Regions from separate parts of the Halalkalibacter sp. HAAS-P014 genome, predicted to be linked through region 2. Evidence: riboswitches for the same ligand, from Rfam matches in the RefSeq annotation. Region 2 holds a riboswitch; each other region holds the start of a gene.
The links. A riboswitch is a leader RNA that binds a small molecule or an ion and turns the genes downstream of it on or off. The one in region 2 is predicted to bind cobalamin.
Positions count from the first base shown of each region.

Region 1: linked by a shared signal. The riboswitch ahead of AC1FXZ_RS13020 (DUF4430 domain-containing protein) and the one ahead of AC1FXZ_RS16770 (ribonucleoside-diphosphate reductase subunit alpha) in region 2 are both predicted to bind cobalamin.
Region 3: linked by a shared signal. The riboswitch ahead of metE (5-methyltetrahydropteroyltriglutamate--homocysteine S-methyltransferase) and the one ahead of AC1FXZ_RS16770 (ribonucleoside-diphosphate reductase subunit alpha) in region 2 are both predicted to bind cobalamin.
Region 4: linked by a shared signal. The riboswitch ahead of AC1FXZ_RS04400 (ABC transporter substrate-binding protein) and the one ahead of AC1FXZ_RS16770 (ribonucleoside-diphosphate reductase subunit alpha) in region 2 are both predicted to bind cobalamin.

Region 1 covers NZ_JBWQTV010000016.1:52,549-55,765, reverse strand. Annotated here, with positions in the region: gene AC1FXZ_RS13025 (S8 family peptidase) at 94-1,413, shown strand; cobalamin riboswitch at 1,534-1,734, shown strand; gene AC1FXZ_RS13020 (DUF4430 domain-containing protein) at 1,864-3,217, shown strand, end outside.
Region 2 covers NZ_JBWQTV010000021.1:23,985-27,201, reverse strand. Annotated here, with positions in the region: gene AC1FXZ_RS16770 (ribonucleoside-diphosphate reductase subunit alpha) at 1-1,729, opposite strand, end outside; cobalamin riboswitch at 1,879-2,078, opposite strand; gene AC1FXZ_RS16765 (glycine betaine uptake BCCT transporter) at 2,242-3,217, opposite strand, start outside.
Region 3 covers NZ_JBWQTV010000006.1:223,656-226,872, reverse strand. Annotated here, with positions in the region: gene metE (5-methyltetrahydropteroyltriglutamate--homocysteine S-methyltransferase) at 1-1,844, opposite strand, end outside; cobalamin riboswitch at 1,969-2,156, opposite strand; gene AC1FXZ_RS05905 (cob(I)yrinic acid a,c-diamide adenosyltransferase) at 2,378-2,968, shown strand; gene AC1FXZ_RS05900 (VanW family protein) at 3,076-3,217, shown strand, end outside.
Region 4 covers NZ_JBWQTV010000005.1:128,863-132,079, forward strand. Annotated here, with positions in the region: gene AC1FXZ_RS04395 (GTP-binding protein) at 1-581, opposite strand, end outside; cobalamin riboswitch at 837-1,035, shown strand; gene AC1FXZ_RS04400 (ABC transporter substrate-binding protein) at 1,205-2,200, shown strand; gene AC1FXZ_RS04405 (FecCD family ABC transporter permease) at 2,163-3,217, shown strand, end outside.

The DNA of each region.
Region 1 (3,217 bases), on a different contig from region 2:
GCATATTTTACTAGGGATAGGGACAAGAATCGCTGCAAACCTCCGTTAAGTCTCATAGATTATAAGAGCTTAAGCAAAGGAGGTTTGAAAGAGATGTTTGGTTTACAAATGGTACAAATGGTAAGAACCTATTCGCATAAGTTAGATAAGCCACTACGTGATAAGGTTTTGCATTTCTATAAACCTTTTAAGTGGACACCATGTTTTTTGCATAAGCCATTTGAGGCGATACTAAAAAAGACACGAAAAATGAGGGTGATTATTGAGGTTGAGGAAGGGTACTTCAAAGAGAGCTCTCTTGATATGAACAGTGTATTTAATAAGCACATGGGCTGTAGAATGCGAAATGAATTCTCAAGTATTTCTTGCTGTAGTGCTGATCTTACCCCTGCTGCTTTGGAAGAGTTGTTGGTTTCATGTCCTCGGATAAAAAGGATTTCATTGGATCGCGAGGTACATGCATTACTTGATACAGCTGTTACAGCAGCGAATGCAAGAAGCGTGGTAAGAAATGAGATTGAATTGACGGGAAGAGGCGTTACAGTTGCGATTATTGATACAGGGATTTATCCTCACCATGACCTCGCTGATAGATTGATTGGTTTTGTTGATTTTATTAATCAAAGAACGGATCCTTACGATGACAATGGTCATGGCACCCACTGTGCGGGAGACGCTGTTGGAAATGGAGTTTCCTCTTCAGGTCAATATCGAGGACCGGCTCCTGAAGCAAATGTTATTGGTGTCAAGGTCCTCGATAAGTTAGGATCTGGCTCTCTAGAGACGGTCATGCAAGGGATACAATGGTGTATCCATTATAATGATACCAATCCGGATCAACCGATTCATATTATGAATCTCTCGTTAGGTGCTTCGGCACTTGGTTATGAGAATGAAAGGGATGATCCTATGGTTCGAATGGTTGAGCAGGCGTGGCAGAGTGGTATTGTTGTTTGTGTCGCTGCTGGAAATGAGGGGCCTGAACCACAAACGATAGCGAGTCCTGGAGTTAGTCAACAAGTGATTACGGTAGGTGCATTGGATGATAACAATACTCCAGACCGTAGTGATGATGACGTAGCAAGTTTTTCGAGCAGAGGGCCGACAATATATGGTGTAGAAAAACCCGACTTATTGTCTCCTGGTGTAAACATTGTTTCATTACGTTCACCTAAATCATATTTAGATAAGTTAATGAAAGGAAGTAGAGTTGACTCAGACTATTTAATTTTATCAGGTACTTCGATGGCTACGCCTATTTGTGCAGGAATCATAGCACTTATGTTAGAACAACATCCTGAGCTATCACCAACTGAAGTGAAAGAGCGTTTGCGTAATGGGACTGACCTATGGACAGAAAGAGATCCAAATATTTATGGAACCGGATATATTAACGCTGATAACTCAATTTAGTTCAGTAAAGTGGGGTCTGACCCTTACCCCTAGGGGGTAAGGGTCAGACCCCATAGCTTGTTTTCTAGCAAATATATATATACAAAGGTTCGAATGTTTTGTATAATTATGTCGACATAAAAATATATAAGTAATTTAGGTGCTAGTGCTGTCTTAATGTTTTTTGAAGATGGTACTCGCTTAATAGGGAAGTTGGTGAAAAGCCAACGCGGTCCCGCCACTGTAAATGGGAGCAACCTATAAATGTCACTGTCTATAGATGGGAAGGCATAGGAAGCTATGATCATGAGCCAGGAAACCTGCCTATTTTATACCACCATTTTCTACGAGGATAGATGGGTGTTAAGACGGTTATGATGTTATAGCATTTCCTCTTAACTTTTTTCTAACTCTCCTCTATAGGGGTTTTTTTTATGGCGAAATTTTATGAAAAATTAAGGGAGAGAGAGAATGAACCGATTTATTAATTTACATATGCGATTTCTGTTAGTATTTGTTTTGATCTTAACAGGGATTTCAACTAAGACGTTAGCAAGTACTGCGAATAGTGAAACGATCACAGTTGTAGATGAGGATGAAGTATTACTAGATACTGCTGATTTTACGTTTGATGAAGGAGATACAGCATTTGATGTCCTAGTAAATACAATTGGAGAAGAGAATGTGCAATTTACCGATGATCCCTCTATGGGGAAAATGATTACTGGGATTAAAGGGTTAGAAGCCGAGGGAACATTTTTTTGGGCTTTCTTCATTAATGGTATTAGTGCACCGGTAGGATCTGATAGTTATGTCGTTCAAGAAGAGGATCACTTAACTTATAATTATCTTGATTGGGAAGTAGAATTACCGATGGCTTCAATTGAAGTAATTGGAAATGAAGGAACGATAGTAGAACCAATTAGTACTTCCTATATTGATGAAGCAAATGCTTTTGATTTATTAAAGGTAATAGTAGAAAATATTGATTTTGAAATGAATGAACAATGGGGTCCTATGATTCAAGGTATTGGTGGGTTAAAGGCTGATGATTCAAATTACTGGGCTTTTCATGTGAACGGGGAACCGGCCTCTGTCGGAGTTGGTGATTATCAGCTTGAAAATGGAGATGAAATATCTTTTATTTATGAATCATTAGATGACGTAACGCCTGAAGAAACTGATAAAGAAGATGTGATAAGCTCTCGACATGATGAATTGAAGGTGTACATTGATTTGGCAGTACAATATGTACTAAACAATCAAATTGGTGAATGGGAGGCTGTCGCATTAAAGCAAGCAGGTGAATCAATTCCTGTAAGTTACTTAGAGGATGTAAAAATGGTTACAGAAGAGACAAATGGAACATTTCCAAATAGTACAGATTATCAGCGTTATACTTTAGGCATTTTAGCAGCTGGAGGAGACCCAACAAACTTTGAAGGGCATAACTTTGTAGAAAAAATCTATAATGGAGATGTTGCAGAACAAGGGTTAAATGGCGTTATTTATGGGCTTATAGCATTAGATAGTGCGCAATTTGAGGTCCCGCAAAATGCAGAGTGGACAAGACAAAGATTAGTTGACCATTTAATTGAAAACCAAAATGAAGATGGTGGCTGGGCATGGAATAAAAGTTCGACAAGTGACACCGATACAACAGCCATGGTATTAACGGCATTAGCTCCTTATGTAGTAGGTGGTGAAGTTATTTCCGAATATAATGTCAACGTAGATGGTTTGGATAACTTCGTACAAAAGGGCGTCGATTATCTAATAGAACAAGCCTCATCAATTGACAATAGTTCAACGGCAGCACAAGTAA
Region 2 (3,217 bases):
CTATCGTTAAAAAAGCAATTTCTTCGTATAACGTATTCGCGTATTCTATCGCTTCCTCTGACTCCCACTTTACCCCTTTTAACGCAAGTAAGTGATGCCATCCAAATGTACCTAACCCAATTGACCTGTACTTTTGATTCGTTATTTGTGCTTGAGGAACAGGAATATTATTTAAATCAATAACGTTATCAAGCATTCGCACTTGAATCGGAATCAATCTCTCTAATACATCTTCTGTTACTGCTTTTGCTAGATTGATTGAAGATAAGTTACAAACAACAAAATCTCCGGGTTCTTTCTCAACGATAATTTTTCCATCTTCCGTTCTTTCTTCGCTAACCGTAGTCGCTTTCATGTTTTGGGTGATTTCTGTGCACAGATTGCTGCCATAAACCATACCTTGGTGGCGATTGGCATTAGCCCGGTTCACGGTGTCTCGATAGAACATATACGGCGTCCCTGTCTCAAGCTGACTTTTCATAATTTCTTTGAAAATATCAATGGCTGGAACAACATCCCATACTTGTCCTTTTTCACCTAATAATCCATTGTTTGCTGCTTCCATACATTGCTCATACTTTTTACGAAAACTCCCTGATCCTTTTTCCTCATCATAATAATCTTCTAGACTAAACCCTAACGTTTGACGAATGGTATGAGGGTCAAATAGATACCACTCTTCACGCGTCTCTACTTTTTCCATAAATAAATCTGGTATACAAACCCCTGTAAACAAATCATGAGTACGCTGTCTTTCATCGCCATTATTTAATTTCACTGCTAAGAAACTGTATATATCGCGATGCCAAACATCCAAATAAACACTGATTGCACCCTGTCTCTGTCCTAGTTGATCAACACTGACTGCCGTGTTATTTAGCTGTTTCATCCAAGGAATGACACCGGAAGAAACCCCTTTAAACCCTCTAATATCACTCCCACGGCTGCGCAGTTTACCTAAGTATGCACCGATTCCTCCCCCACTTTTACTTAGTGTGGCAATATCAGTATTGCTGTCATATATACCTCGTAAACTATCGTCTACCGTATCAATAAAGCAGCTTGAGAGCTGACCATAGCTTTTGCCGGCATTCGCTAATGTCGGAGTTGCAACCGTCATATATAAATTCGAGATGGCCCAGTAGGCTTCTTTAATAAGATCCAAACGTTTTTCTTTAGGTTCTTTCATCATTAACGTAGCGGCAATGATTAAAAACCGCTCTTGAGGAAGTTCATATACGTTCGCACGATGAGATTTCGCTAAGTATCGATCTGCTAGTGTTACTATTCCGATGTATGTAAACAACGAGTCACGTTCAGGAACAATTATCTTTTCTAATTCCTCTAATTCCTCTCTCGAATACTCCTGCAAGATGTCCTTCGAATAGATCCCCATGTTTGTTAACTCTTGAATTAATTGATAGAAGGATCCATATTGAAAATTAGCATCATACCTTCTCGAGATCGTGGCTTTTTTATAGAGCTGTTTTAAAAAAAGATTAGCTGCTGCATAAGTCCAATCTGGTTCTTCGGCTGAAATTCTCTCCACCGCAGACAATACTAGCAAATTGGTTAGCTCATCAGCTGACATATCCCCTTTGGCTGCAATTGTTTGTTCAACTTTCTCCTTATATGCACCAAAGTCCAGCTTAGGAAATAAGCTCATTAATGCCTCAATCTGATTATGTACTTGTTCAATTGATGATTTTCTTACCTTAGCTTGTGTCATTTCTTTCTCCTCCTTTAAAAGTAAACGAAAAAACGCCCCTTCTCCTAGTATGAGAAAGAGCGTAAAACGGCGTAAGAAATAAGACTATGGCCCCCAAAATGCACTTTGGCCTGCTTCATTGCCGTCTCACTTCTCACACCCCGAAGATAGCTGACTAAAAAATGACGGCAGGTCTCCTGACTCGTGCTTCACCCTACTTTGAGCCTTCCCATGCAAGCTAGTTTTTCATGCTAGCTTAAAAGCACAGTGGACCTCTCATTTCATCGGCACTTACAGTTGCGGGGGCAGTTCTGGCTTTCTACCAGATTCCCTATTAAGTCTATTTGACACCGTTCATTCCACAAAATCAATATATAGTTGTATTCAAACCTTTTAAATACGATATATTGTATATGTTAAAGGAAGATTTACCCTATTGCAAGGAAAACCTTCCTTCTTCTTCTTCAAAAAGAAAAATAGATCTATCGATGCCTTATTATAAGTAACCGATAGACCTACTAGATTCATAACTATTAGCTTGCTTTTTTCCTTTTAATTTCTTTCACCTTTACCGGATTACTCTGTTCTTTCAATTCTTGATTTAACTCTTTTACAAGCCCATAGCACATCAACAAAACAATAAACGAAAGTGGCAAGGCACTAACAATAATTGCAGCTTGTAATCCCGTTAGTCCTCCTGAAGCCATTAAAACTACCGTAGAAGCGACTAAAATTAACCCCCATGTCACTTTCACCCGGTTTGATGGGTTTAGATTTCCCCCTGTTGTTTGCATCCCTAAAATAAAGGTTGCTGAATCAGCAGATGTTACGAAGAACGTTGTAATTAACGCCACCGTCAGGATCGATAAAATAGCACCAAGAGGCAACTGCTGGTAAACATAAAAAAGCGCCGTCTCAAGTGATTGCCCAGAAACATTTAAACCTTGGGTAAACTCTAAAAATATTCCTGTACCACCAAATACAGTAAACCAAACCGCACAAACCATTGCCGGAACAAGAAGAACGGCTACAGTAAACTCACGGATCGTTCGACCTTTTGATACACGCGCGATAAACATCCCCACAAATGGTGTCCAAGAGACCCACCATGCCCAATAGAAAACAGTCCAGTTCTGAGTCCATGCTGCTTCATCTGCATCAAAAGGTGCCAAACGTAAGCCCATGGGAATTAAATTTTGCAAATAACTTCCTAAACTCGTCGTAAACATATTCAGTAAAAACAATGTAGGGCCAAGAATCAACATCGCAAAAAATAAAACCGTCGCAATTGACATATTCGCTAAACTCAAATACTTAATCCCTTTTGAAATTCCTGTATTCGCTGAAATGATGAAAAGAACAGTTATAATACCCATAATTACCATTTGAATCATAAAGTTATTTGGAATTCCGACCAAATACTCCAGGCCTGCGTTTATTTGCTGTGAACCTAACCCTAAACTTGCAGCAACCCCGAATAACGTCGCAAAAACAGCAACAACATCAATT
Region 3 (3,217 bases), on a different contig from region 2:
TTGCTATGATCTTTCTTTTTTAAAGGAAGGCCTTCCCGTAAAGCTGGCTCATCAACTTGAATCATCGTAATTCCATTATTCTCTAATGCCTGGACTTCTTTAAGTAAAGCTTCAGCAATTTGAAATGCTACTTCTTTAGGTGGGATGTCATTCCGAACAAATGACCAATTTAAAACTGTAACAGGCCCTGTAAGCATTCCTTTAACTGGTTTTGTTGTTAGTGATTGTGCATAAATCGTTTCTTTAACTGTCATTGGACTAGTGAATGAAACATTCCCGAAGATAATCGGTGGTTTCACGCAACGCGAACCGTAAGATTGTACCCAGCCATTTTTTGAAAAAGCAAAACCCGCTAACTTTTCACCAAAAAATTCTACCATATCATTTCTTTCAAATTCACCATGTACAAGTACATCAATATCTAAGTCTTCTTGAATCCGGACCCATTTTTCAATCATTGAGTTAATCTTTGCCTCATAGTTTTCTGCTGTTAATTCACCTTTTTTCCATTTGAAACGAGCCCTGCGAATGTCCTTTGTTTGTGGAAAGCTGCCAATGGTCGTTGTAGGAAGAATTGGCAAATTCCATTTTTGATTTTGGAGTTGATATCTTTCAGAGAAAGGCTTCATTCTTTCTGTTCGAAGACTCGTTAATTCTTTCTTATCACGCCAAGATGAGGCTTCAAGTTTTTCAACGGACTGCTGATAATGTTTTAGCGCTGCAAGTCTAGCAGATGTAGGTTCTTTCGCTGCGTCTTTCAACAAGCTCAATTCATCTAACTTTTCATCAGCAAAGGCTAATGCATTCTTTATTAAAGGGTCTAACGTTGTTTCATGCTCTAAACAAACCGGAACATGAAGCAAGCTAGAGGACGGTTGTACAAGTAGGTTTTCTAATGGAATAAGTTGGGATATACTTGTTAAAATATCATGACTTTGACTTAATTTATTTTTCCAAATGTTCCTTCCATCGATTAGTCCGACTCCAAGAATTTTATCTTCTGGGAATCCATACGCTTGAATTGATTTTAGGTTTTCTGAGTATCCATTAACAAAGTCAAGGCCAATTCCTTTGACAGGGAGATTCATTAATTCCTGATAATGAGACACTGATTCAAAATATGTTTGTAGCATAATATCTAGGTGAGGAATGTTGCTTGTAATTTCTTCATACAGTTTAGAGAAAAGTGATATTTCATCCGTTGTTAAATCCATTACAAGGTAGGGCTCATCAATTTGAACAAATGTACATCCGGCATTGGCGAGTTCGGATAATAATTGGGTATATACAGGTATAAAACGTTCAAGAAGATTAGCAAACTCCTTAGACTTGTACCCTTTTGATAGTTTTAAAAACGTGAAAGGTCCGAGTATAACCGGTTTCCCTTCAATATTTAATTCTTCTTTTGCTTCTAAAAATGCTTGTAATGGCCGGTTTTCGACTAGAGTTGGCTGTCTATGATCTAGTTCTGGGACGATGTAATGGTAATTGGTATCGAACCATTTAGTCATTTCGCAAGCATGAGCTTGCTGTGTTCCACGAGCCATTGAAAAGTATGTATGAAGTGGAACAGGGCCATTAGAATAATCAAAGCGCTTTGGCACAAGACCAAACATTGTTGCAGTATCAAGAACATGGTCATAATAAGAAAAATCACCAACAGGTATTAGATCGATACCCTTATTTAATTGTTTTTGTAAATGTTGCAACCGATATGCTTTCATTTGTTCTACAAAAATTTCTTCGGAGATCGTTTGAGCCCAAAATGCTTCAAGTGTTTTTTTCCACTCTCGTTGTTCACCTATACGTGGATAGCCTAAGTTACTACTTCTAATCGTTTTCATTGTTAAATTCCTCCAATTTTATATTAATCAACAAAAAAGGATATCATTACCAGAAAAAGTGGTAACGATATCCATAGAAATATTAATGAAATACAGTTAACACCTCCCCATCTCCCGTAGGTAAGCAGTGTTGTTGAAACAGGCAGGTCTCCTGGCTCTAGTATCTTCGTTATTATGGTCTTCCCGGCGTTAACCAGTGACATTTGACATAATAACTCCTCTATTACAGTGGCGGGACCGCTCCGGAATTTCACCGGATTCCCTTTTAAACTTTGAACAAACATTCAAAGTACCTATTTCCAACATATGAAATTGATTTCAACTTTAGCGTAGAGAAGGAAACTTGTCAATAGCTTTTTGAGAATGATACAAACCGAAAAAAGTTTTACTGGTGCGAAACTATGAAAAAAATCATAATCATGTATACTATGAATGCATGCATGTACATAGTAGTTGTGTTAATTACAGCATGAATTGTGATAAAAGTTGTAAAGAAAATATTTTAATAAACTAAATTACTAGGGGGAATTTCGATGAAACTTTATACTCGAACTGGAGATGAAGGGAAAACAAGTGTTATAGGAGGACGAATTGCTAAAGATGATACGAGAGTTATCGCTTATGGTACAACAGATGAACTTAATTCTTTTATTGGACAGGTAGTGGCCCAATTAGAAGAAGACGTATTTCCTGATATCAAGGCTGAGCTTTTCAAAGTCCAACATGAATTATTCGATTGTGGTGGTGACTTAGCGATGATTAAAGTGACAAATGAGCATCCATATAAGGTCAAGCAAGAAATCGTTGACTTTTTAGAACAGCGTATAGATAACTACATCTTAGAAGCACCTGAATTAGAACGTTTTATTTTACCGGGTGGCTCAAAAGAGGCAGCTTCACTTCATATTTGTCGTACTATTACAAGACGTGCTGAACGATATGTGACGAGGCTTAAACGAGAAGGTGAGCAAGTCAATCCTATCGTACTAAAATATTTAAATCGCCTATCGGATTACTTTTTTGCGATTGCGCGAGTCGTGAACCATCGACAGGGAGTAAAAGATGTTGAATATGAGAGAAGTGCGATCGTCTTCAAAGGTGGAAAACGAAAGGAAAACGGATGATACAGTAGTTAGCTCAGCATAACCCCAAAAATGGTGCTACAACAAGGTATTTTTTAAGTTTGTTTTCATATATTGGTAAATGTGTAATAGAAAGAGGGGGAAAACAAATGAAAAAAGGTTGGTTTGTTGCATTGTTGTTGCTTGCTGGCTGTAGTGGTGAAGCGTCTGCTGAGGGCCCAAAACTTGTGGCTGAACATTCTTCTTTCTCTCAGATCGAGTCTTTATCAAAAGCGCCTGTTTATTGGAAAG
Region 4 (3,217 bases), on a different contig from region 2:
TCATCTTTATCTACTTCTTGTAACATCTCAACCTTATTAACTATAATAACATCGGCAAACTCAATTTGATCGACTAGAAGATCAGATATTTCACGTGTATCAGATTCATCTGTACCTTGTTTACGATCAAGTAGCGACTCACCTGAAGCATAGTCATCCCAAAAACGATTCGCATCAACAACTGTTACGAGAGTATCAAGTGTACATTTTTTCGTTAAATCAATTCCGAGTTCTTCATCAATATACGTAAATGTTTGGGCAACAGGTACGGGTTCACTAATTCCAGACGATTCAATGACAATGTAATCGATGTCTCCCGCATCAACGATTCGTTCAACTTCTTGCATTAGATCGTCACGAAGGGTACAACAAATACAGCCGTTTTGAAGTTCTACAAGTTTTTCCTCTGTTCTTGAAAATCCATTACCTTTCACAAGCTTCGCATCAATGTTTATCTCACTCATATCATTTACGATTACAGCGACTTTTAAGCCTTCACGATTTGTTAGGATGTGGTTTAATAATGTTGTTTTACCTGAACCTAGATAACCACTTAGTACTGTAACAGGAACTTTTTTCATTTATATATTCTCCTTTTTTAATTGGAATTAAAAACAGTTATAAATAGTAATTATTACGGTTTGTATTTTATCTTTCTTTTTCCTCTTTGTAAATAGAAGAATCATATTTGCCGATGCTTAAATTTTCTCGTTATACTTAAATCTGTAAATTTAACTATATAAGTAAGAAAAATGTTGATAGAAGTCGAAATTTCAGAAATAAAGTTATTTACAAGTGAAAGGAACTCTTTTATAATTGCTTCTAGAGCAAAAATGAATATTAAGCAAATAGGTTTCTTAAATGTTCGGTTTTATTTCATTTGAGACTAAGAGGGAAGTTGGTGCAATTCCAACACGGTCCCGCCACTGTAAGCGATAAGGAAGGTTAGCTAAAATCCACTGTGCAAGTTGCATGGGAAGGGTAACCCTACGTTGATTCGCAAGTCAGGAGACCTGCCTATATTGTTTTTTAAGCTTCCTCGAGGAAAGGAATGTTTAAGCGCAGGCTTTCTAGTAATCGTTTGCTAGATTGCATACATGTTTATTTATTTTTTAATAGACTGGATACATATGTGCCTTTACATTCACGCTTTTCCTTTGGAATAGCGTTTTTTTGTTGCTCAAAAGTAGAAAGGGGTAAGAAAATGAATTTGGAGTTTTTGAAAAAGTGGGGGTTAGCTGTTCTTGTTCTTTTGTTAAGCATGGCGATTATTACAGGTTGTGGAACAGAAGCGCAAAACAATCAAGATGAAGAGGATGTACCTCCTGAAAGCAGTAATGAAGTGGAAAGTGAAGATCTGTTTCCTGTAACGATCATTGATGATGCAGATCGTGAAGTTACAATTGAATCAGAACCAGAAACGATTGTTTCTATCCAAGCTAGTAATACAGAAATTACGTTTGCACTTGGATTAGGCGATAAAGTAATCGGTGTTTCCGATTACTGTAATTATCCTGTTGAAGCGCAAGAGATTGAAAAAGTTGGTGCGCAAGATATGAATGCTGAACTTGTTTTAACTCTTTTACCAGATATCGCACTGGTTACAGATTATCACTATAATACGCATCCAGATATTTTACAGCAATATGAAGAAGCTGGTATTAATGTTATTGTGACTGGAAGTGCTACATCTTTTGACGATGTGTATAGCAAGATTGAAATGATTGCTGCTGCTACTGGAAGCAAGGCTGAAGCAGATGCGCTTATTACTGATATGCAAGAACGACATAAAGTGATCATTGAAAAGGCAGAAGCAACTGTTACGGATAAGAAAAAAGTTTGGGTTGAAGTATCGCCGGCTCCAGATATTTTCACTACAGGTCAAAATACATTTATGAATGAAATGCTCGAATCTATCCAAGCTATTAACGTTGCAGAAAATCACGACGGTTGGGTGAAGTTAACGGAAGAAGAAATTGTCCAACTAGACCCTGAAGTGATTATTACTACTTATGGTTATTATGTAGAAAATCCAAGAGACGAAGTATTATCACGTGATGGATGGGCCGTAGTGCCTGCTGTTAAAGAGGAGCAAGTATTTGATGTCGATAACGACACGGTTACGAGACCTGGCCCTCGTTTAATTGAAGGGGTGGAAACACTTGCCAAACTCATCTATCCGGAAGTTTTTGCAGAATAGAATTGTTTGGTGGTATGTTTTAAGTGGAGGGTTTGTACTAGGTACAGCCCTCCTTGGCTTATTGATAAGCAGTGTTGTCATACCAATTCCTACTATTTTACATATTATCTCCGAAAATGTTTTTAACTTTGGGTGGCTTAATGATATTCCTCTCAATGAAGAAATGATCATTTGGAATATTCGTTTCCCACGGGTTTTACTTGCTTTTTGTGTAGGGGCATCACTAGCTCTCGCTGGTGCAGCTTTCCAAGGTATTTTACGTAATCCATTAGCGGATCCCTTTACAATTGGGGTGTCATCAGGCGCGGCCTTAGGTGCTGTATTCGTACTGTTTTTTCAAGTTACGATTGTAGGTTTAGGGAGTTTCACTCTTCCGGTTGTCGCGATTATAAGTGGGTTTATTACGTTGCTCATTGTATTTGGACTAGTTAGGTTAAGCAGCAGAAGTATGGCTATTGAAACCATTATTCTAGCTGGTATTATCATTAGTGCTTTTATTGGGGCGATTACGTCATTAATCATTTCATTAAGTGATCGGGATTCTATGACACAGATTATTTATTGGTTATACGGCAGTGTTGGAATGAGAGGCTGGAGCCATGTTCAACTCATTTTACCATTTATGATGATCGGGTCATTCATTCTCATTATTCACTACCGGGAATTAAATGCTCTTGCTCTAGGGGAGGAAGCTGCAGATCATATCGGTGTCGATGTGAAGAAGGGGAAAATCAATATTCTGATCGGAGCTTCCTTATTAACAGGAGCAGCGGTAGCTGTATCAGGTTCAATTGGATTTGTCGGCCTCGTTATACCTCATTTAGTACGTCTTATAACAGGCCCAAACCACAGGCATGTTCTGCCACTTTCAATGTTAATTGGTGGGGCTTTTCTTGTATTAGCAGATTTAATGGCTAGAACCATTATTGCTCCTAAAGAACTGCCTATTGGCGTAATTACAGCTTTAATTGGAGCGCCAGTATTTGCGTTGCTTTTGATTAGAGAAAGAATTGGGAG